Regions from separate parts of the Exiguobacterium sp. PHA03 genome, predicted to be linked through region 1. Evidence: predicted binding sites of a transcription regulator. Region 1 holds the regulator's gene; each other region holds the start of a gene.

The links. The regulator Rex, encoded in region 1, represses fermentation and respiration genes when NADH is low (regulators of the CRP and FNR family bind a similar motif). The targets are predictions, from matches to a motif close to TTGTGAAATATTTCACAA.
Region 2: the regulator Rex is predicted to act here: its motif matches at 2,780-2,797, upstream of Q7C19_RS14145 (cytochrome C oxidase subunit II).
Region 3: the regulator Rex is predicted to act here: its motif matches at 2,960-2,977, upstream of cydD (thiol reductant ABC exporter subunit CydD).
Region 4: the regulator Rex is predicted to act here: its motif matches at 2,870-2,887, upstream of pflB (formate C-acetyltransferase).

The regions. Positions count from the first base shown of each region.
Region 1 covers NZ_JAUTYQ010000001.1:2,119,401-2,124,979, reverse strand. Annotated here, with positions in the region: gene Q7C19_RS11045 (hypothetical protein) at 1-416, opposite strand, end outside; gene Q7C19_RS11040 (ATP-binding cassette domain-containing protein) at 416-2,317, opposite strand; gene Q7C19_RS11035 (redox-sensing transcriptional repressor Rex) at 2,485-3,144, shown strand; gene Q7C19_RS11030 (twin-arginine translocase TatA/TatE family subunit) at 3,144-3,341, shown strand; gene tatC (twin-arginine translocase subunit TatC) at 3,349-4,128, shown strand; tRNA gene Q7C19_RS11020 (tRNA-Ala) at 4,233-4,308, shown strand; gene Q7C19_RS11015 (S8 family serine peptidase) at 4,531-5,579, shown strand, end outside.
Region 2 covers NZ_JAUTYQ010000004.1:64,687-70,265, reverse strand. Annotated here, with positions in the region: gene Q7C19_RS14165 (CDP-glycerol glycerophosphotransferase family protein) at 1-143, shown strand, start outside; gene tagD (glycerol-3-phosphate cytidylyltransferase) at 160-549, shown strand; gene Q7C19_RS14155 (CDP-glycerol glycerophosphotransferase family protein) at 602-1,756, shown strand; gene Q7C19_RS14150 (Crp/Fnr family transcriptional regulator) at 1,914-2,627, shown strand; gene Q7C19_RS14145 (cytochrome C oxidase subunit II) at 2,860-2,973, shown strand; gene Q7C19_RS14140 (cytochrome c oxidase subunit II) at 2,986-3,456, shown strand; gene Q7C19_RS14135 (b(o/a)3-type cytochrome-c oxidase subunit 1) at 3,458-5,149, shown strand; gene Q7C19_RS14130 (response regulator) at 5,249-5,579, opposite strand, start outside.
Region 3 covers NZ_JAUTYQ010000002.1:23,220-28,798, reverse strand. Annotated here, with positions in the region: gene cydC (thiol reductant ABC exporter subunit CydC) at 1-1,197, opposite strand, end outside; gene cydD (thiol reductant ABC exporter subunit CydD) at 1,194-2,924, opposite strand; gene Q7C19_RS11300 (Rrf2 family transcriptional regulator) at 3,133-3,615, shown strand; gene Q7C19_RS11295 (nuclear transport factor 2 family protein) at 3,638-4,006, shown strand; gene Q7C19_RS11290 (hypothetical protein) at 4,279-4,455, opposite strand; gene ypfJ (KPN_02809 family neutral zinc metallopeptidase) at 4,530-5,372, opposite strand; gene Q7C19_RS11280 (glycosyltransferase family 4 protein) at 5,566-5,579, shown strand, end outside.
Region 4 covers NZ_JAUTYQ010000004.1:52,377-57,955, reverse strand. Annotated here, with positions in the region: gene pflA (pyruvate formate-lyase-activating protein) at 1-499, opposite strand, end outside; gene pflB (formate C-acetyltransferase) at 534-2,783, opposite strand; gene Q7C19_RS14080 (hypothetical protein) at 3,123-3,551, shown strand; gene Q7C19_RS14075 (DEAD/DEAH box helicase) at 3,580-4,752, shown strand; gene Q7C19_RS14070 (hypothetical protein) at 4,749-5,393, shown strand; gene Q7C19_RS14065 (GGDEF domain-containing protein) at 5,447-5,579, opposite strand, start outside.

The sequences.
Region 1 (5,579 bases):
TGTGAATCGATTTCGTTTGAAGAACCTTCGAGTCCGTGACGTTTACTATACTGATAACCATCGAGCAAATAAAAAATGATTGCCAGCGCCCAAACCCCGACACAGCTGATCAAGAAAGCGGTGAGCGGTGAGACACTACCGTAATACGATAGGATCAACGGGTCAGTGAGTTCGACGAACAGTTGTGTCGTTAGAAGCGTACAGCATAGTCCAGAGAGTAGACTGACGAAAAGACCGCTCCATGTCTGGATGACAAGTCCGATCATGCAAGAAATCAGAAGGAACAAAGGAAGCGCAGCATTAAAGGCATCCGGGCGGATGAAGGTCGACACGTAGTCCGCATACATCGGAACGAAATAAAGAATACCGGATAACAGTCCCTGAATCAGGTTGATGAAAAAGCTTTTCGTTCGCATCAGTGTTGGTTCTCCCATCGTTCCATCAATTCGAGTAGATCGACATCGATCTGGTCCCGTTCCGCAGATAACGCTGTCGCTTTTGGAATATCATTAAAGACTTCCGGTTCGCAAAGCAACTGTTCGATTTCCGCTGAACGCTGTTCGAGCCGTTCAATATCTTGTTCGAGTTGTTCGATTTGCTGACGGCGTTTTTTTTCTTCTTTCTGTGCTTCTTTGTCGATCGTCTTCGATGCCGTGACTTTTGCCGCTTTTGCCTCTTCGGCTTCAAGGCGAGCGATTTCTTCTTGTTCGGCCTTCTTCTCTGTGTAGTACGAATAATCGCCGAGGTATTCTGTCACACCAGCTTCACTCATCTCGATGACGCGTGTCGCGATCCGATCGATGAAGTAGCGGTCATGGGAGACGAAGAGTAGCGTACCTTCATAGTCGACGAGAGCGTTCTCAAGGACCATCTTCGAATCCAGATCCAAGTGGTTCGTTGGCTCGTCAAGGATGAGGACGTTCGTCTTCCGGAGTTTCAGTTTTGCGAGCGCGAGACGTCCGCGTTCGCCACCAGACAATTCATGAACGATTTTGAAGACATCGTCGCCGCTGAACAGGAATTGTCCGAGCACAGAACGGACTTCTTGTTCGCGCATCAGTGGCCATTCGTTCCAAATCTCATCGATGACACGGTTCCGGTCATTGAGTTCCGCTTGCTCTTGATCGTAATACCCGATCGAGACGCCGGTGCCGAAACGGAAATCACCGAAGAGAGGACGTAAACGACCGACGAGGACTTTTAAGAGCGTCGACTTCCCGATTCCGTTCGGTCCGACGAGTGCCAGTGATTCACCGCGTTGCAAGCGGAACGTGATGTCTTTTGAGACAGCTTCTTCGTAACCGATCGCCAGTTGATTGACTTGAAGAACGTCATTCCCGCTCTGTTTTTCGATTGGGAAGGAGAGGACCGTGCTACGCTCATCTCCATCTGGACGATCGAGTCGGTCGACCTTTTCGAGCCGTTTTCGAACGCTTTGAGCACGCTTTGTCGTCGTCGCCCGAGCGATGTTACGTTGAATGAAGTCCTGCATCTTCGCGATTTCTTCTTGCTGCTGTTCGAACTGCTTCATTTCCTGGTCGTATAAGGCTGCTTTTTGTTCCAAGTACTTCGTATAGTTCCCCGTGAACTTACGACAGACATTGCGCGACAATTCATAGACGACATTGACGACTTGGTCGAGGAAGTACCGGTCGTGCGAGACGATCAGAACGGCACCACGATAACCACCGAGGTAACTTTCAAGCCAAGCAAGCGTATCGATATCCAGGTGGTTTGTCGGCTCATCGAGAATGAGAAGCTCTGGTGCTTGCAGGAGCATCTTCGCTAAGGCGAGCCGTGTCCGTTGACCCCCGGACAATGTCTGAATCCGGCGCGAGTAATCATCCGGATAAAAGCGCATGCCGTGCAGGACGGAGCGGATATTCGCTTCGAACTGATAACCACCGGCTTCTGAGAAGTCGTGTTGCGCTTGATCATACGTCTTCAAGAGACGATCGTACGCGACCGGGTCGTTCAAAATGTGCTCCATGCCCATCTCGATTTCCATCCGGCGCAGTGTCCGTTCTTGTTCTTGCAGATGTTCAAAGACGGTCAGCATCTCGTTCCAGATCGTCTCATTCGATTCGAGACCACTGTCTTGCGCGAGATAGCCGATTTTGACATCTTTACCTTTCATGATATCGCCCGAGTCATGACTGAGTTCACCAGCGATGATTTTGAGCAAGGTTGATTTACCGGCACCATTTCGACCGACGAGCGCAATTCGGTCGCGCTCCTGTACTTCTAGTTTGATATTTTCTAAAATCGGCTCGACGCCGAATGATTTCGAGAGTTGGTTGACTTGTAAGAGTATCATTTCCATCCATCCTTCCACCCTTTAGTCTATCACGAACAAAAGCGCGAGGTCCTGCGGAATATATTATTTGTGACTCTATGTGAAGTGGTTTACAATCAAGGAGAGTAGAAAGCTTTTTGCAAAGATTTGGGTGCCACGATGGATGTGGCCGAAGGGGGAACTGCAGGATGAATGGACCAGACACAAAAATTCCACAAGCGACAGCAAAACGGTTGCCGCTATATTATCGTTTCATCCAAAGTTTATACAATTCAGGTAAGCTCCGCGTCTCTTCTGCTGAGTTAAGCGAGGCGGTGAAGGTTGATTCAGCAACGATTCGTCGCGACTTTTCCTACTTTGGGGCACTAGGGAAGAAGGGGTATGGATATAACGTTCAACATCTCTTAACGTTTTTCCGGAAAACCTTGAATCAAGATGAGGTGACGAATGTCGCCTTGATCGGGGTCGGTCATCTCGGAACAGCGTTTGCAAATTATAACTTTTTAAAGAATAATAGTACTCGGATAGTCGTTGCGTTTGATGCGGACGAAGAGAAGGTCGGAACAACGACGCATGACGTTCCAATCTATCATGTTTCGGACATGAAAGAACAAATCGAAGCGAATCAGGTCGATGTCGCCATCTTGACGGTTCCATCCCAGTTCGCACAGTCAGTAGCGGATGAGTTAGTCGAGTATGGTGTGACAGGCATTCTGAACTTCACGCCTGCACGGTTGAACGTGCCAGCGAGCGTTCGGGTTCATCACATCGATTTATCGATCGAGTTGCAGTCGTTAGTTTATTTCATGAAGCATTATTCGCAATCAGCTGAAGGAGTGAAATCATAATGGAAAACCTTATCCCGCTCACGCTAGGTATCGGACCTGCGAGTATCGGATTAATCGCTGTCGTCGCGTTGATCATCTTCGGACCGAAGAAGTTACCGGAATTCGGTCGTGCTGCCGGTCAAACATTGAAAGAGTTCAAGAATGCCACGAACGGCATCATGGACGACGATAAAAAGGACGAACCGAAAGAGAAGTGATTGAATCATGACGGTTGATCAAGAACAAAGCATGACGTCGCACCTAGACGAACTGCGTAAGCGGATTGTCTGGTCGCTCCTCATCGTCGTCGTCCTGTTCGCTGTCGCATTTCCGCTCGTCCGACCGCTCGTCCGTTTTCTGCAAGCGGACTTAAAAGAGCTCGGTATCGGATTAAATGCCTTCAACGTCGCCGATCCTTTAATGTTGTATTTGAATCTTGCGTTCATCATCGCGCTGATTTTAGCGTCACCGTTCTGGATGTATCAACTGTGGGCATTCGTCCGACCAGGGCTTTATGAAAAGGAACAAAAAGCAACACTGACATATATTCCAGTCATCTTCTTTCTATTTTTGGCTGGTGTAGCCTTCTCGTATTTCTGGTTGCTTCCTTTCTTGCTCGAAGTCTCAACGGATCTCGGGAAAGAATTGGGGATCGAGCAAGTCATCGGGGTCGAAAACTACTTCAGTTTCTTGATCCGGTTGACGATGCCGTTTGGTCTTCTCTTCCAATTGCCGGTCGTGACGATGTTCCTGACACGTCTTGGTCTTGTGACGCCATATTTCATGCGAAAGAATCGGAAATATGCGTATTTCGCGCTGTTCGTCGTTGCGGCATTGATCGCACCGCCGGACGTGACGTCACACTTGATGATCTCAGTGCCGTTGTTCGTTCTCTATGAAATCAGTATCTTGATTTCTGCGCGGACGTATAAAAAGGTCTTGATCCTCGAGCAACAGGCAGAGCTTGAACGACAGGCGGATTTGATGCGTGAATTGAATAAATGAATCGTGAATTCCTTCCAGCAATTTCGGGAGGAATTCTTTTTTATGAAAGCGTTATGTTTATATTGATAAAGCAGTTAGCGATGCGTATACTAAAGATAATTCATGGGGGCTTAGCTCAGCTGGGAGAGCGTTTGGCTGGCAGCCAAAAGGTCGTCGGTTCGATCCCGATAGTCTCCACCAAGTGCATACGTTCAACTCCTCGAGTGCTCGAGGAGTTTTTTTATGTTCCCAGTTAAATTCCTTCCAAATATAAAATGTCACCAAAAAGAAATAAATTAAAAAAATAGACAAATATAAATTGTTTATTTCCATTAACTTCATTAAACTAAAAATACAGAATTTTCTTTAAACTGTTTTATTAGTATTACTACTATGGTTTTACAGAAAAGGGGAAACGAACGCATGAAGAAGAAGATTGCACTTATGGCAGCCGTCTTAATGACGTCTTCCAATCTAGTCAGTGCGCAAGGTGCACTGTCCTCGCAAGACAAAGCGACGGGTCAAAAACCGCAGGCGCTCTCACTGAAGAAATCGGGGCAAGAAAAGAACTACAAACAATCGGATAAAGTCCGAGTCGTCATCGAGATGGAACAAAAACCGGCGATTCAAATCGCCCAATCTCAAAACAAGCGGTATAGCACATTGAGTAATGCCGAAAAGGAATCGATCAAGGATCGACTCGTCAGCGTCCAAAAATCAGTCAAGTCAGCTATCGCTAAAAAAGCGATTCCTGTTACATATAAAGAAAGCTTCACAACCGTCATCAACGGATTCAGTGGTGAAGTGAAGTTCGGTGACATCGAAGATATCAAACAACTCGAAGGAGTCAAAAGTGTACATATCGCGCACGAATATGCGCGCCCAACCGTCGATAAAGGTGCCAAGCCAGACATGCTGTACAGCAAGGACATGGTCAATGCGAAGGAAACGTGGCAGGACTATGGCTTCAAAGGGGAAGGAACCGTCGTCGCGGTCATCGATACGGGGATTGATCCATCGCACAAGGACATGGTCTTGAGTCCAGAGACAAAGGTGGATTTAACCTCTTCGAAGGTCGAGAGTGCGAAAGAAACAAAAGGCTTAAAAGGAAAGTACTTCACGGAAAAAGTACCGTACGGCTATAACTATGCCGATCACGACAGCGAAATCCGTGACTTAGGTGCGGGGGCATCGATGCACGGGATGCACGTCGCAGGTACGGTCGGAGCAAACGGGGATGAAGCGAACGGCGGCATTAAAGGGGTCGCTCCAGAAACACAGCTCCTTGCGATGAAGGTCTTCGGTAACGATCCAGGGATGCCATCGACATTTAGTGATATCTACATCAAAGCAATCGATGATGCCATCGCACTTGGAGCGGACGTCATCAACATGAGCCTGGGTTCGACGGCATCGTTCGTCAACGCAGATGATCCGGAGCAACGCGCGATCGTCAACGCGATGAACAACGG
Region 2 (5,579 bases), on a different contig from region 1:
TTGAAGAGCTGAACCAGTTAGATGATTGGCACACACGGTATGCGTCAGCATTTCGAGCGTTCCAAGAGACGTATTGTCAATGGGATGATGGACAGGCTTCAGAACGGGCGATGAAGACGATCATAAAGAGAATTCACGGATAAAAGGGAGAGCAGAATCATGAAGAAGGTTATTACGTACGGAACATTTGATTTATTACACTGGGGTCATATCAACATCTTAAAACGCGCAAAAGCGATGGGAGACTATCTTATCGTTGCGATTTCAACGGACGAATTCAACCGTTTGAAACATAAGCAGTCCTACCATAATTTCGAGAATCGAAAGATGATTCTTGAAGCCATCCGTTATGTGGATGAAGTCATTCCGGAAAACAGCTGGGATCAAAAAGTAGAAGATGTGAAGAAGCATAACGTCGACCTCTTCGTCATGGGTGATGATTGGAAAGGCGAGTTCGATTTCTTAAAAGAGCATTGTGAAGTCGTTTACCTTAGCCGAACTGAGGGTATTTCTACGAGTCAGATTAAAACGGAATTAGCTTCGAAGTGATTGAAGAGGAGACCACACGACGACGTGCGGTCTTTCTTCGTAGAAGGGCAGGATGAAAGTGGTTAGAGAAGGAATCGTATGGGTCTATTTATTGTTGTTTCGTATTTGTTATGGTGTCTTTCGGTTGTTACCGCTTCGCCCCGTCACTTTATTTTGGATGACATACGGGGATAACGCAAAACCTGTTAATGATCGCTTGGCGCAGGAATTGCCAAATGAGAAACGGTATCTTGTATATGATCACCATTTCATGAAGCAGCCAGATTTATGGAAGTCAGACCGAATGCTTCGCTTTCGTCGATTACGGTTCGTCAGACTCGCATATTTACTTGCGACCTCCCGGACGGTTTTCGTCGATAATTATGTTGCGGAATTCAGTGTTGCTAAAACGCGACGTGGAACACGACGTATCCAGCTATGGCATGCCGGCGGAACGTTAAAGCAGTTTGGACTAACTTCTTCGAAAAGCCTGTTCGTATCGGAACGGATACGAAATCGGTTCCGACGTGTCTATCAGGAATATGGTGATTTCATCGTGCCGGGGATGCGTTGTGCGACACAATTCATGGCACCGCATGATTTAAAACGATCTCATTTTAAACCGTTCGGCATGCCGCGGACGGATTATTGGTATGATGAGGTTCAGCGGGAACATCGGGCGCTTGATTTAAAAGAACGTTATGTAAAACCCGACCGCCGGATTCTATTGTATGCCCCGACTTACCGCGAATATAAAGGAACGGAAGATCACACGATTCAACAATTTGAACAACTGGCTAAAACAGGCTGGACGATTCTTGTTAAGTTACATCCGACGATCCGAGCGCTTTCGACCTATCGTTCCGCCCATATACATCTTGTGGATGACACGTATCAGATCAATGATTATTTGCTCATCACGGATGTTCTGGTGACCGACTATTCGTCGATTCCATTTGAAAGCTGTCTTCTTGAGGTTCCAACGTTCTTATACACACCGGACATCGATACATATCGACAACTACCAGGACTTGTCGATCAGTATCCAAAACCATTACCGGTGCGACAAACGGAGCAGATGGCGCAATTGATGGAGTGGATCGTGTCTGACGCGATACTTGAAGAGTGCCGTCAGCACATGCAAGAATTCCAAACAAGTTGGTATGATCACCCACCAGGTCAAGCAGTTGAACGAATCGTTCATCATTATTACGGAACAGGTATGTAATACTATATCTGACGATTGCTTTAGTTTTAGAAAGCGGTCGTCAGATACTTTTTCAAAACTAATGTGAAACATTGAACAAAGTTTGACAATCTTTTGAAAATCCATTCTTTTGAACTGTGATGTTCTATACTAAAAGCAGAAGAAAAGGAGAGGAGAAATGGATATGCTGACTTGTGGAACGACTGAAGCGAATACATTCATCTTATCACCTGAGACAAGAACGTTACTAGAGAGCTTCATGACGGAAACGACGTTCAAAAAGGATTCCATCGTCTGTTGGGAAGGGGAAATGAACGACAAGTTGTTTTATGTGAAACAAGGAGGCGTCAAACTATCGAAGTTGACGAAAAAAGGCAGTCCATTACTCATGTTCTTATATTTCAAAGGGGATCTATTTGGTGAATTTGATGTAGGAGAAGCTTTTCCGAGTTCATACAGTATCGAGACGATGGAGGATAGTATCATCGGTTTCCTCTCAAAAGAAAAATTAGAGGAACTCATGAGAAAGGATGGTACTTTTGCGCTTGAGATCATGCGGTGGCAAGCATTGATGCGGAAACAGACGGAGACTAAATTGCGCGACTTGCTATTGTTCGGAAAACCGGGTGCGTTAGCTTCGACGTTACTTCGTCTCATCGCGATGGAAGGGGAACAAGTAGGAGAAACCTACCGTCTTGCAAAACGTCCATCCGATGGGGAGTTTGGTCAATTGATTGGCGCACCGCGTGAAACGGTCAATCGGATGTTCTCCCAGTGGAAAAAAGAAGGTGTCATTTCGATGACGCCAAAAGAAATCATCATTCATGATGCACAATATCTGCGTGATCTGTGTCATTGTGAAGGATGCCCAGCAGGTGTTTGTCGAATTTAATAGATAGTGTACAAACAATTCAAACGTGAAGCAGAATTTTCTGTCTCATGTATGGATTGTTTTTTTTGTAGATGAGTCGTGCCTCCTTCTCTTGTTCAGATGTGAACTTTTTGTGTGTTTTTAGAAAGAAAAGTGCGGATTTTTCACATTTGAAGTGATATATATCACAGTTTCCGAACTTGCTGAATTCTTACAATAAAGACAAGTTCAAAGCAGGAGAGGAGTAATCACCATGGACCAAAAATCAGAATCAAACCTCAAAGGAACATTTATTGCCGTCCTGATCGTAGCAGGTATCATCATTGGGATGTGGAGCTCAATCTTTCTATTATTCTTATCACGGTAAGGGGGAGTCACAATGCATATTCATCGTCTAGAAAAAATCTGGCTGATTTTTGGAGCAGTGATGCTTGGCGTCTTTTTAACCATCATCGGCGTATCCGCTTTTGCATCCGGAAATCAACCGCCATCCGATGCAACATTGATTGATCCGACGAAAGTTGATCAAACGAAACCATTCGACAAGCCAGGACTAAAAAAAATCGATGACGACCGATACGAAGCGATCATCGTCGCACAAGCGTTCCAATTCACACCAAAAGATATGGTCATTCCCAAAGGGGCAACGGTTGATTTTTTGGTGACATCAAAAGATGTCGTCCATGGCTTTGAAATTGTCAAGACGAATGTCAATATGATGGTCGTTCCTGGTCATATCAATTCCATTGAATATACATTCAAGGAAGCTGGCGAGTATTTGGTCGTCTGTAATGAATACTGTGGATCGGGTCATCATATGATGGCAACCAAAATCAAGGTGGTGGAATAAGATGAATGCCATTTCAAAAAAATTAAGACAGTTCGAGATGGAGCGTGGTCTGCCTGCTACCGTCATCGGAATTAAGGAAGCGAAGCTCGCTTTCGCACATGTTAGTTTTTCACTCGTTGCCTTATTGATTGGTGGTTTATGTGGATTGTTGCAAACGATGGTGCGGACAGGTGTCATTCCAGAAATTGCTGGAGTCGGCTACTATGAGCTTCTCACTGCCCACGGGTTAATGCTTGCGATCGTCTTTACGACATTATTCATATTTGGATTACTGTTTTCATTTTTAGGTCAATCCTTTGGACGTTTCGAAGACTTTCCTCGACGTCTCGGGTGGGTTGGATTCTGGTTCATGATCCTTGGTGTCATCCTCGTCACATGGATGGTACTTGCAGGAGAAGCTTCCGTCCTCTATACATTCTATGCACCACTCAAGGCACATCCAGTATTTTATATTGGACTCGTCATCTTCGTCGTCGGAACGTGGATTGCTTCTGGTGCCATGTTCCGTATGTATGCTGATTATAAACGGGAACACCCTGGCGTTCATCCACCACTTCAAGCATACATGAGTATTATGACTGCCTTATTATGGGTGGTTGCGACACTCGGAGTAGCAGCGACGATTCTCTTTCAGCTCCTTCCCTTATCCCTTGGTTGGACGGATAAGGTCGGAATCGAGCTATCCCGGACGCTATTTTGGTACTTTGGTCATCCACTCGTCTATTTCTGGTTGTTACCTGCCTACATCGTCTGGTATACAGTCATCCCGAAAATCGTTGGTGGAAAGGTTTTTTCCGACGCGTTAGCACGTATGTCATTTTTATTGTTCCTCCTCTTTTCGTTCCCGGTTGGTTTTCACCATCAATTGTTAGAGCCGGGGATTTCTGCTTTTTGGAAGTATGTCCAAGTCGTCTTAACGTTCCTCGTCATCATTCCATCATTGATGACAGCCTTCTCGATGTTTGCGACTTTTGAGTTGGCGGGTCGTCGGAAAGGGGCGACCGGGGTATTTGGTTGGGTGAAAAAAATGCCGTATCGCGATGTACGTTTTCTTGCACCGTTCATCGGGATGTTGTTCTTCATTCCTGCAGGTGCAGGTGGTGTCATCAACGCATCCCATCAACTAAACATCATCGTTCACAATACGTTATGGGTCACAGGACACTTTCATATCACGGTCGGTGCCGCTGTGGCATTGACGTTCTTTGGAACGGCTTACTGGCTTGTCCCGCTCTTACGTGGTCGAACGTTAACAGCGGCAATGAATCGTCTTGGGCTTATTCAAACGGCTGCCTGGACGATCGGAATGCTCTTCATGTCGACAGCAATGCATATCTCAGGTCTACTCGGTAATCCACGACGGACGGGTCCTGCCGCCTACTTCAAAGATTCGATCGTCGCTGACTGGATTCCATATCATGTCGCCATGGCAATTGGTGGGACGATTTTATTCATATCGATTCTATTGTTCTTGTATGCGATGTTCCAACTTGCATTTCGTACACCAAAAGGAACGGAAGAATTTCCGATTGCTGAAACGGAAGAAGAGGCGATGGCAACGCCACTCTTCTTTGAAAATTGGAAGCTATGGATTTTTGTAACGTTCGCTTTGATTGCGTTTGCGTACACAGTACCGATTTGGCATATGATTGAAAACGCCCCTCCAGGCGCTCCGGGATGGAAGCTTTGGTAATCGTTTCGTACAACATCAAAACCCCGAACGGTCTCTGACTAAGAGACGATTCGGGGTTTTTGGCATGCGCTTAAAGAATAAGTAATGAAGGGCTAAATCTTATTTGACGAGATTATGCTTGAAGGCATAGACGACAGCTTGTGTACGGTCTACGACATCTAGTTTTGATAAGATGTTCGAGACATGTGTTTTGACGGTTTTTAAGGAAATGAATAATTCGTCCGCAATCTCTTGGTTCGCCATACCACGAGCCATCAATTGAAGAACTTCCTGCTCACGTTCCGTTAAATCATCATGTAAGTGTGTCGTAGGACGACGAAGACGTTCCATCATTTTACCGGTCACTTGTGCTGCCATGACGGATTGACCGTTTGCTGTCTTGCGAATCGCTTCTGCGATGTCAAAGGCGCTAGCTGTCTTTAAAACGTAA
Region 3 (5,579 bases), on a different contig from region 1:
AACCGTCTGACTGTCCTGTCCAGCAATCGTTAATCCGTCCGTCGGATACATCCGTAACATCAATTGAAGTAACGTTGATTTCCCGGAACCACTCGCTCCGACGATCGCCGTCTTCTTACCAGCCGGAATCGAGACAGTGACGTCACGTAAGACTGGACGGGGTGCATCAGGAAACGTAAACGTCAGCGCATTCGTTTCAAAGGATGGTGCCTGATCGAGGACGAACGGAGCGTACGTCGGCTCCTCTTGCTCAGTCACGACTTCATCGAGTCGTTTCGCAGCATGGCGGCTATCTTCAAAAAAGCCGGGTAAGATCGCCATCGGTGCCGCATTTTCAAAGACGGTCAGCGATGTCATGACGAGTAAAGCGAGGAAAACTCCCTCGAGTTGTCCGCTTGCGACGAGATAGGCACCCACACCGAGGACAAGCCAAGAGATGATCAACGTCACCATCGTATTTAAGGCCAGGTTCGAGACAGCGTGTAAACCATTACGTTTCTCTTCCTCGACATACCGTTTCGCGACGGCATTCAAGTCCTGTTCCTTTTGATCGAGCTGTTGGTAAATCTTCAAATCACGATAGCCTTGGAATAACTCTGTCACTTCTGTCGACAAGTCACCACGTCGAACACGGACTGAACGGGCGAAGCGTTGTTCACGATACGCGAACCATCCCGGAATCAAGAAACCGGTCAGAATTAAACCAAGCAACAGAATCCCGGCAATCGTCCATGAGAAGAAACTGACGAAAAAAATCGTACAGAAGAAAACGAGCAGTAACACGATCGGTGGATAGAGGACACGTAAGAACGTATTTTGTAGACTCTCGACATCCCCGACGATCCGCGCAAGTAAGTCACCACTGCGGTACTTACCAAAAATCCCTGGCGCAAGCGGCTCGAGACGACGGTAAAATGACGTTCGGATGTCACTAAGAATCGTAAACGTCGCCCGGTGCGAATAGTAACGTTCCGCATACCGACTGACGGCGCGCGTCAGACTCGACACTTTTTGCAGGGCGATCAAGACGGCGAGTGTCTGGATCGGTGGCAACAAGGCTGCCTTTGAAATCAGGTAACCACTTGCTGCGAATAAACCGACCGCTGTCACACCGGCGAGGACACCGAAGAAGATCGACCAGGCGATATCGCGTTTTTGATGCACCATCAACCGAAAGACTCCTAATAATTCCTTCATCGTGTTTCCTCCCCTCTCTGGACGCTACGCATCCGCGCATATTCCGAATCGCGACCAAGCAATTCATCATGGGTGCCACGATCGACGATTCGTCCGCCGTCGAGAACGACGATTTGATCCGATCGTTCAATCGTATGCAAACGGTGCGCGACAGTGATGACCGTTGCCGATTGTCCGAGTTGCTCAATCGCTTGTTGGAGCAGTCGCTCCGTTTTGACATCAAGTCCAGTCGTCGGTTCATCAAAGACGACGACGTTCGGGCGTTTCAAGAACGCTCGTGCTAACGCAACACGCTGTTTTTCGCCACCCGATAGACCGCGTCCACCTTCTCCGATCACCGTGTCGATCCCTTCAGGCAACGTCGCAATCAACTCCTCGAGCCCTGCCGCCTGCGCCGCTTCGAAAGTCTCTTCCGGCGTCGCTTGACGAAGCTCACCAATCGCGATGTTTTCTGCCAGTGTTCCGGCATACAGATACGGATGTTGAGAAATGTAGCTCAACTGACGAAACCAGCTTGTTTCCTCCACCTGACCGCGCTCGGTTCCGTCGAGTAGAATCCGTCCTTCTTGTGGATCCGCGAGTCCGGCAATCAACTGCAAGACGGTCGATTTACCGGCCCCACTGCGACCGATTAACGCTACCTTTTGATACGGCTCAATCGTAAGCCCGATATCTTGCAAGGCAAAACGTCCTTCTTGGTACGTAAAGCCGACTTCATCCAAGACGATTTGTGGTGGACGATTCATCGTGAGTTCCGATTGACCGAATGCAACAGGACGATCGTCTGCCGTCAATTCGGCTGCGATCTGTTTCGCTGCTGCCACACTACCGCGTCCCGTGTGGAAAGCAGCCCCCATCTCTTTTAAGGCAAGATAGTATTCTGGTGCCAACACGAGCATCAAGAACGCTGGGATAAAGGTGATGCTTTGAAACAGAATCAAACGCAGACTAACTTCAAGTGCAATCATTCCCATGCTGAGCATCGAGATGAACTCAAGCATCAATGACGACAAGAAGGCGAGCTTCAAGACCGTTAATGTCGCATCTCGGAAATCGAGACTGCTTTTTTCGATGACGTCACGCTGTCGTTTCGCGCGACCGAATAACTTCAACGTCGTCAGTCCTTGTAACGTATCGAGGAACGTTCCTGAGAATGCCGTCATCTTCTCGAGTTGAGCATCGGCCCGCTTTTGCGTCATGATGCCGATGATGATGTAAAACAACGGAATGAACGGCGCCGTGATCATCATGACAAGACCCGTGATCCAGTCATAGCTGAATGCCGCAATCAAGACCATCAAGGGAACGATCGTCGTCTGGACGACTTTCGGCAAATATTGACTATAGTAGCTGTCCATCTCGTCTACTGCATCGAGCAAGACACTGACCTTCTGTCCCGCTTGCCCTTGTAGCATCATCTCGACTGAGCGACTCGTATATTTCGCAACGAGTGCTTCCCGAAGCGCCTGCTTCATGTGTGCCGATAACGTCGTACCAAGACGACCGTTCCAATACGTCACGGCGACTCGGAGCAACAACATACCGAGAACGGTGAGTAGTAACGGAATGACAGCTTCAAACGGTTGTTCTTTTAGGAAAATGCGATCGACCGTCAACACGATGCCGTATGACTGACCGACGACCGCGACCCCCATTAAGAAAGCCGCAATGATGAATTGAATGAGAATACTACGTGGAATCTGGACGATTCCTTTTAATGGATTCATATACAAACGTCCTTTCACAAAGTGTGAACGACTTTTAGTGAATATTTTCACATATCGTACATTTAGTATACCGAATCCGGAACGGGGATGCCATGCAGATGCTGTCGAAAAGGTGTGACGGTTTTGTGAGAGCATATCATTCGACAATTTTTCATCATCGAACTATTATGGATATACATTATCCACGTTTAACGAAAGGAGTCTTTCTATGCAAATGAAAACAGGAGTCGAGCAATCCGTTTATGCGATGTTGCTCTTAACCTTCCTGCCGGAGCGCGCCGTTTTGTCCGGTGAGTTCATTAGTCAGCAACTCGGTGCTTCACCGACCTATTTCCAAAAGCTCTTACGAAAACTCGTTCAGGCGGATCTGTTGTATTCCGTACCTGGTGTCAAAGGGGGCTTTCGCTTGCGACGTCCGGCAGAAGAAATTCAAATCTTCGATGTCTATCAAGCCATTGAGGGCAAACAGACATTGTACGCGTCAAGTGGTGTCTTTGAAGATTTGATGGGGATTCAGGAACAGGAGATCGGTCTGCTCTCGAATCTGATGACAGAGGCAGAAGATGCTTGGCAATCGACGTTGAAGTGCGAATCAATCGGCTCGATCCGTCAAGCAATCGATACCTCCTGTCCACCGGAACATTTAGAACGGTTGCATGCGTTAATCACAGACCGGATGATGACACTTTAATGAACAGAAAGAGGTTTTTACTATGGTATTGAATCGTTATTTCGACTTATTCGACGCGTCACGCACGGACGCACAAGCGTTCGAGGATCTCGTTTCCTTGTTTACGACAGACATCACGTTCGTTCTGAACGGACAACCAAAGCACGGCATCGACGCCTGGAAACAATTCGTCCGTCATGTGTTCACGGCGAATCAGGATATTAAGCACATGTACGCCGGCTGGGAAGAAACAACACCAGGAACGTATGAAACACGCTGGGCAGTTTGCGGAAAACGGGCAGACGGTAGCGTCTTCACGCAAGACGGAAAAGATATCGCACGTCTTAATGAAAACGGACGGATCACTTACCTGGAGAACGTTCCAGATGATCCGACGATGTTCCGTTCATAAGATTGCTTTTAAATAGCGAAAGAGGCTGACTCAAAAAAGAATGACGCGTCTTTTCACGTCCTTTCCTCAGGCGAGACACAAGCCAGTTTTCCTGCTTCATTCAAGCAGGAAAGCGGGTCTTATTTGTCTCTGGCAGCGCATAATGCGCTTTTTCCTGTAGGAGTGACGTGTGACGTGTCATTCTTTTTTTTACGAAATAAGGGTGGCAGATCATCATTCTGCCACCCTTATCTTTGTAGAGGACGACATGTGAGTCAGCCCCTTTTTGGTATTTAACGTTTCAGTACAAGCCGTTTCAATAAATAGCCCGTGATGACGAGTAACGACGCAATCGCAATATAGACCATGTAGACCAACAAGTTTGGCGCAAATCGTGACACGATGTACGTCAATACGACGACAGCCGTATACAGCAACAAAAATAGACTGATGTGCTTCAACTTCGACACTCCCCTTTGAATCCTTATCTCTTCTTTACGGAAACGACTGGAAAATGTTTCAAAAGGTATGTCTTTACTTCGTTTTATAGATTCTTCGCTTTGAATGTGTCTCCACCTTCGATCGTGCCGTTATCAAAGCCTTTTTGGAACCAACGCTCTCGTTGCGCCGATGTGCCGTGAGTGAAACTTTCCGGTACGACATATCCTTGTCCTTTCTCTTGTAACGTATCGTCCCCAACAGCATTGGCTGCTGTCAACGCTTCTTCAAGATCGCCTTCTTCGAGCAAGTTTTCTCCTTGCGCGTGATGCGCCCATACGCCGGCATAATAATCTGCCTGTAGCTCGAATCGAACGAGGTATTTATTGAACTTCTCCTCACTCATTTGCTTTCGAAGTGGCATGATCTCATCCGATTTTCCAAGTAACGTCTGGACATGATGCCCTACTTCATGCGCAATGACATACGCCATCGCAAAATCGCCCGGTGCTCCGTATTTCGTCTGCAGTTCATCATAAAAGCTTAAATCAATGTATAATTTCTGATCACCGGGACAGTAAAAGGGACCGACGGACTTCCCTGCTTGTCCGCAAGCCGAACTAACTTGATCCGTATATAAGACGAGTGTCGGTTTTTTATAGGTCTTACCATCTTCTTTAAATTCTTTCGTCCAGACTCGTTCCGTATCGGCCAAGACGACGGAGACGAAGTCCGCTGCTTCTTTTTCCTGCGCTGTTTCCTCATACGTCGTATTTTGCTGATCCCCACCGGTTAAGTCTCCGAGTAGTTCAGTTGGATTACCGCCCATCAAAGTGATGACGATCAGCAGGATGATCCCGACACCACCGCCGATACCGGCGATTCCTTTCCCACCCATTCCCCGCCGGTCCTCGACGTTCGAACTCCGTTCTCTTCCCTTCCATTTCATGCGCTTTCCTCCTACCCGTTTCGTTATTGTTCTTTACCCAAAAGCTTTTATACGTAACGCTTCAGGACATCATGGATGAAACAGAAGTCTATTGATTTGATGCATTTTCTAGGAATATCCTTCTACTGTAGAGAAGATTAGTAGCAGAACCGATCTTTCGGATCAAATTTTTTCTACGCAAAGGAGGTACGACATGAAACCTCATCT
Region 4 (5,579 bases), on a different contig from region 1:
GGACGTGGCGAATCCAGACGGGAATGTTTCGCTCGGCTAGGCGTTTTGCGAAGGCGAGTGTATTGGCGTTACTCCGTCCAGTCAAGACGCGACAAGCAGCATCGTCGATATGCTTGATATCGAGCAGAACCAAATCCGTCGCATCGAGAATGGCGTCGATGTTTTTTGGGACGACAGATCCAGCGGTATCGATGACCGTATGCAGTCCATGCCGCTTCGCTTCTGTTAAAGCAGCCTCTAGGAACTCTGGCTGAGCGAGCGGTTCACCTCCAGAGAAGGTGATTCCGCCACCCGTCGCCTCGAAAAAGGAGCGATAGCTGATCGCTTCTTTTACGACTTCGTCTGCTGAGACACGCTGTCCGCAACCGAACTCCCATGTATCCACGTTATGACAGTATTGACACCGTAGTGGACATCCTTGCGTAAAGACGATGAATCGAATGCCAGGACCATCGACTGTTCCACATGATTCAACGGAATGGATCATACCATAGGTCATTCTGCTCACTTCCTTTCACATACTACACATCATTTTAGAGAGAACCGTGGAACGTACGATTGATGACATCAATCTGTTGTTCACGCGTCAGTTTAATGAAGTTGACGGCATAACCGGAAACCCGAATCGTTAACTGTGGATACTGTTCTGGATGCTCCATGGCATCGAGTAACGTCTCACGGTCGAAGACGTTGACATTCAAGTGATGACCTTTTGAAGTCGTACCACCCATATATCCGTCAAGTAATCCGACCGTATTGCGAATACGTGTTGCTTCCTCCTTACCAAGTGCTTTTGGAACGATCGAGAACGTGTAGGAGATACCATCGAGCGCATGTTCATATGGTAGTTTCCCGACAGACGTCAGAGCAGCGATAGAACCACGGGTATCACGTCCATGCATCGGGTTAGCACCGGGTGCAAATGGTTCACCCGCACGGCGTCCATCGGGTGTATTTCCTGTTTTCTTACCGTAGACGACGTTTGAAGTAATCGTCAGGACAGACTGTGTCGGGAGCGCATTTCGATACGTTGGATGTTTACGGATTTTCTCCATGAACAATGTCACGAGATCAACCGCCATCTGATCGACTCGTTCATCGTTATTCCCGAACTTTGGAAACTCACCTTCGATCTTGAAATCAACTGCAATCCCATCCGCATCTCGGATCGGGCGGACTGTTGCATAACGAATAGCGGATAGACTGTCAGCGACGACCGATAAACCAGCGATGCCGCATGCCATCGTCCGTAAGATTTCCGGATCATGTAAAGCCATTTCAATCCGTTCGTAACTGTACTTATCATGCATGTAGTGGATGACATTCAGTGTGTTGACGTACAGTTCTGCGAGCCAATCGAGTTGACGATCGTAAGCCGCCATGACTGTCTCGTAATCGAGTACTTCGTCGAGCATCAATGGTGTGGCTGGGGCGACTTGAATTTTGAGCTTCTCGTCCATTCCGCCATTGATTGTATAAAGTAATGCTTTTGCAAGGTTTGCTCGAGCACCGAAGAACTGCATCTGTTTCCCGATCCGCATCGCGGAGACACAACAAGCGATGCCGTAATCATCCCCATAAACCGGCAACATCAAATCATCGTTCTCATACTGAATCGAGCTTGATATGATCGACATCTTCGCGCAGAATTCCTTGAATCCGCGTGGAAGCTGAGTGGACCAGAGAACAGTTAGATTCGGTTCAGGTGCCGGACCGAGTGTCGAAAGCGTGTGTAAGAAGCGGAATGAACTTTTCGTGACATTTGATCGACCATCTTCACTCATCCCGCCAATCGATTCCGTTACCCACGTCGGGTCGCCAGAGAAGAGATCGTTATAGTCCGGTGTTCGTAAGAATTTGACGATCCGAAGTTTCATGACAAAATGATCGACGAGCTCTTGTGCTGTTTCTTCCGTCAAGCGGCCGGTCGCAAGATCACGTTCGACATAAATATCGAGGAACGTCGAGACGCGACCGAGTGACATAGCTGCACCATTTTGTTCTTTGATCGCAGCAAGATAAGCAAGATAGACCCACTGGAATGCTTCTTGTGCTGTTTCTGCAGGGCGGGAGAGATCAAAACCATAGCGAGTTCCAAGCTCGGTCAATTCCGTTAATGCGCGCAATTGTTCATTCATTTCTTCGCGGTCGCGGATCATCGATTCAGAGAGGAAGCCGCCACGTGCCTTCAAGTCTCGCTTACGTTCTTCAATCAAACGTGCTGTTCCGTACAAAGCGACACGACGATAGTCGCCAATGATCCGCCCACGTCCATAGGCGTCTGGTAATCCTGTGATGATACCGGCTTTACGCGCGGCGCGCATCTCTGGAGTATAAGCATCAAAAACCCCTTGGTTGTGTGTTTTTCGGTAATCGCTGAAAATTTTCGTGACGGTCTCGTCTGCTTCAAAGCCATACGCAGCTAAGGCATCATTCACCATCCGAATCCCGCCGTTCGGATGAATTGAACGTTTGAACGGTTCATCCGTCTGTAAGCCGACGATTTTTTCAAGAGAGGGATCCAGATACCCTGCATCATGCGAGAGAATCGTTGATGGTGTCTTGGCATCGACGGCATACACACCACCACGTTGTCGTTCTTCATTCGTCAACTGTAGAATTTGTTGCCAAAGCCGTTGCGTCGCTTGCGTCGGATCGACTAAAAAGTGATCATCACCTGTATATTCCGTGCGATTGAGCCGGATGAAGTCTGCAACATCGATTGTCTTGATCCATTCGCCAGACGTAAAGTTTGCCCAGGCACTCGTTTTTTCTAATAACATGGATACCACTCCTTTAAAATTGAGCTAATGATCAGTTCCTTATGTGAATAGTGTAACAAAAGGAGGTAGAGATTCCCTTTACGTTCATGTGAATATTTTAACAAGTGAACAAACGTTGATATGACGGGCTTTCTTTATTTCTGTACCTATGAAAGAGTGAAGATTAAAAAACAGTTGAAGTCTGGTAAATCAAGATTTTCACGGAACTGTATGAGCTGATTTGAAAAAGATCCACTAGCACAGTTGAAACTGTGAGGAATGTCACGTTACGGTATCTTGTGTTTTTAGGACGTATCGTTGACAATGAAAAAGGGAACATAGAACGTGGAGGTGTGCCAAATGGAGTATGTGTCATTAACGCAACAAGGAGATTATCAGTCGGGAGACTGGGTCTCGCTGAAAATCGGATCGGAAGGTTCGACGCGAACTGGGATGATCACAGAATTTGAAGGTGATGGATTCTGGATTCGGTTTGAAGATGATTTTGATTATGAAGACTTTATCGGCTATGATGAATCATACTGGATTGCGCTTGTTCGCCGTCCCGTGGACGTAAAAGCGACGTATGCGAGTCTTGCCGTGTATCCGGCACTCGCTGCAGAATTACAGGATCGTGTCATCCAAGGCTTCGAGATTTTAAAGGAAGAAGCTGGTGAAGAAGAAGTCCGGTTCCACATCCGATTGCTCGACGCAGGAAATGAATATACACAGACAATACGGGGATACCGTGATGCATCAGGAGATCATGTCGAATACGTAACGGCATGATGGAATTAAGAGAGTAGGAGAAATCGTTATGAACTTTACAAAACCATTTTTACAGGAAGCATGGGAACGGGCGCGCTTTACAGAGTTGATGCCTGTTCAAGAACAAGCGATTCCGTTGTTGCGCGAAGGAAAAGATGTCCTAGCTGAAGCGCCGACAGGAACAGGGAAAACGCTTGCTTATGTCATTCCAGCTTTAGAAAAGATTGAAGTGGAAGAGCCACACGTGCAAGTCGTCATCACGGCACCAACACGGGAACTCGTCATGCAAATTCATCAAGTCATTCAATTATTTGCTCAAGGAAGTGGTATCAAATCCGGTGCATTCATTGGTGGTGTTGAATTAAAGCGACAATATGAACGATTGAAGAAAAAGCCGCAAATCATCGTCGGAACACCGGGACGTCTCGTCGAGTTGATTGATTCGAAGAAGCTGAAGATGCATAAGGTGAAATTGATCGTTTTAGATGAAGCGGATCAAATTTATGAAAGTGGCATGAGTGACTCGGCGACGCGAATCGCAAATAGTGCGCTACGCGATCGACAACTGGCATTTGTCTCAGCGACATTGCCGGAACGGACAGCAGAATGGGGACGGACGCTTGCGAATGATCCTGAGACGATTCGTGTTGAGCGTGCCGTCAGCACACAAGTGACATTCGGTTATTTGGAGACTTCACGTCGTCAGAAACCGGAATTGTTACGTCGTCTGGCGAACATGCAAGGATCAAAAGTGCTGACATTCATCAACAATCGCTCATTCCTTGGACCATTGAATGGCGAGTTGAGTAAATTCTCACTGAAATACCGGATTTTAGACGCTGAAAAAGGAAAGCGAGAGCGGATGGAGACCTTGCGTTCTTATAAAAAGGGAGAGTTTCCTTTACTCGTCACGACAGGTCTTGCGGCGCGTGGGCTTGATATCGAAGCGGTCACACACGTCGTCCATTACGATTTACCGGAGTCGCTTGACGATTTCGTACACCGTTCAGGTCGGACGGGACGCGGAAACGCAAATGGGATGGTACTTGCACTTGTCACGGATCAAGATTTAAAACACTTAAAAACACTTGCAAAGCAAATGGGCGTCGAGATGGAGCCAATGGAAATTTACCGCGGAGAAGTCATTCCGAAACGTGAATTCACAGCTCCTCAGACGATTAAGCGACCGGCTACTCCTCACCGGAAAGGGCGATCGAAATGAAGAACGATCGAAAAGTAATTCCATTTCCGACGACGGTTTCTGAAGCGGAAATGAATGCAGCCTTGAAGAAAATGTATCAGGAAGCAGCAACAGCACGCAGTACGGACTGGGTCGCTTTCATTGAAGAGATTGCGACAGAAGGACGTTGGTATTTAAAAGATGCTGAATTGTTCCGGGACTTATTCGTTGACTGGGCGATCTTCTATGAAACGGATGATCAAGGAAAAACACCGCACGGTCGTTTTCTCGAGCAGATAAAAGACGAGCTATCACCTAGTCTCTATCGCGCCTTGCGTGGATTAGCTGACCCGATGCCGTCGCTGTTTCAAGTCGATGCAGATGGTGTTGTTGATTTAATGTCGAAACAGACGTATCAAACGGATTTGGCTGAGATTGAAGTCGAACCGGGGGATCTGTTGATTGGGAAACTGCTCTATATTTCTGGTAAGTGGCGCTTTGCGATTGCCTACATGAAGGTAGCGCGCGCATTAGTACCAGAAGTCCTCGCTTTGTTGACGGACTTCGTGGATGAAGTGGGAGAAGACGCGTTACTTCGTCAATATCCAGAGTTTTGTGCGGAATTAATCGACTTGCTCCTCGATATCGAAGAAGGTAACATTGCACCAAGACCAGAAGAATAACTCAAAAAACCTAGGACACGTTGACTACAAAAAGTCATATGTCCTAGGTTTTTTCATGGGTCCGCTCGATATAAAGCGACATCATTCTTATCCCGATGTTTCACGCGATACATGGCAAGATCGGCTTGCTTTAAACATGTTTCAAGATCGGCCTCATGACACGCTGTCACTCCGATGCTTGCGGAA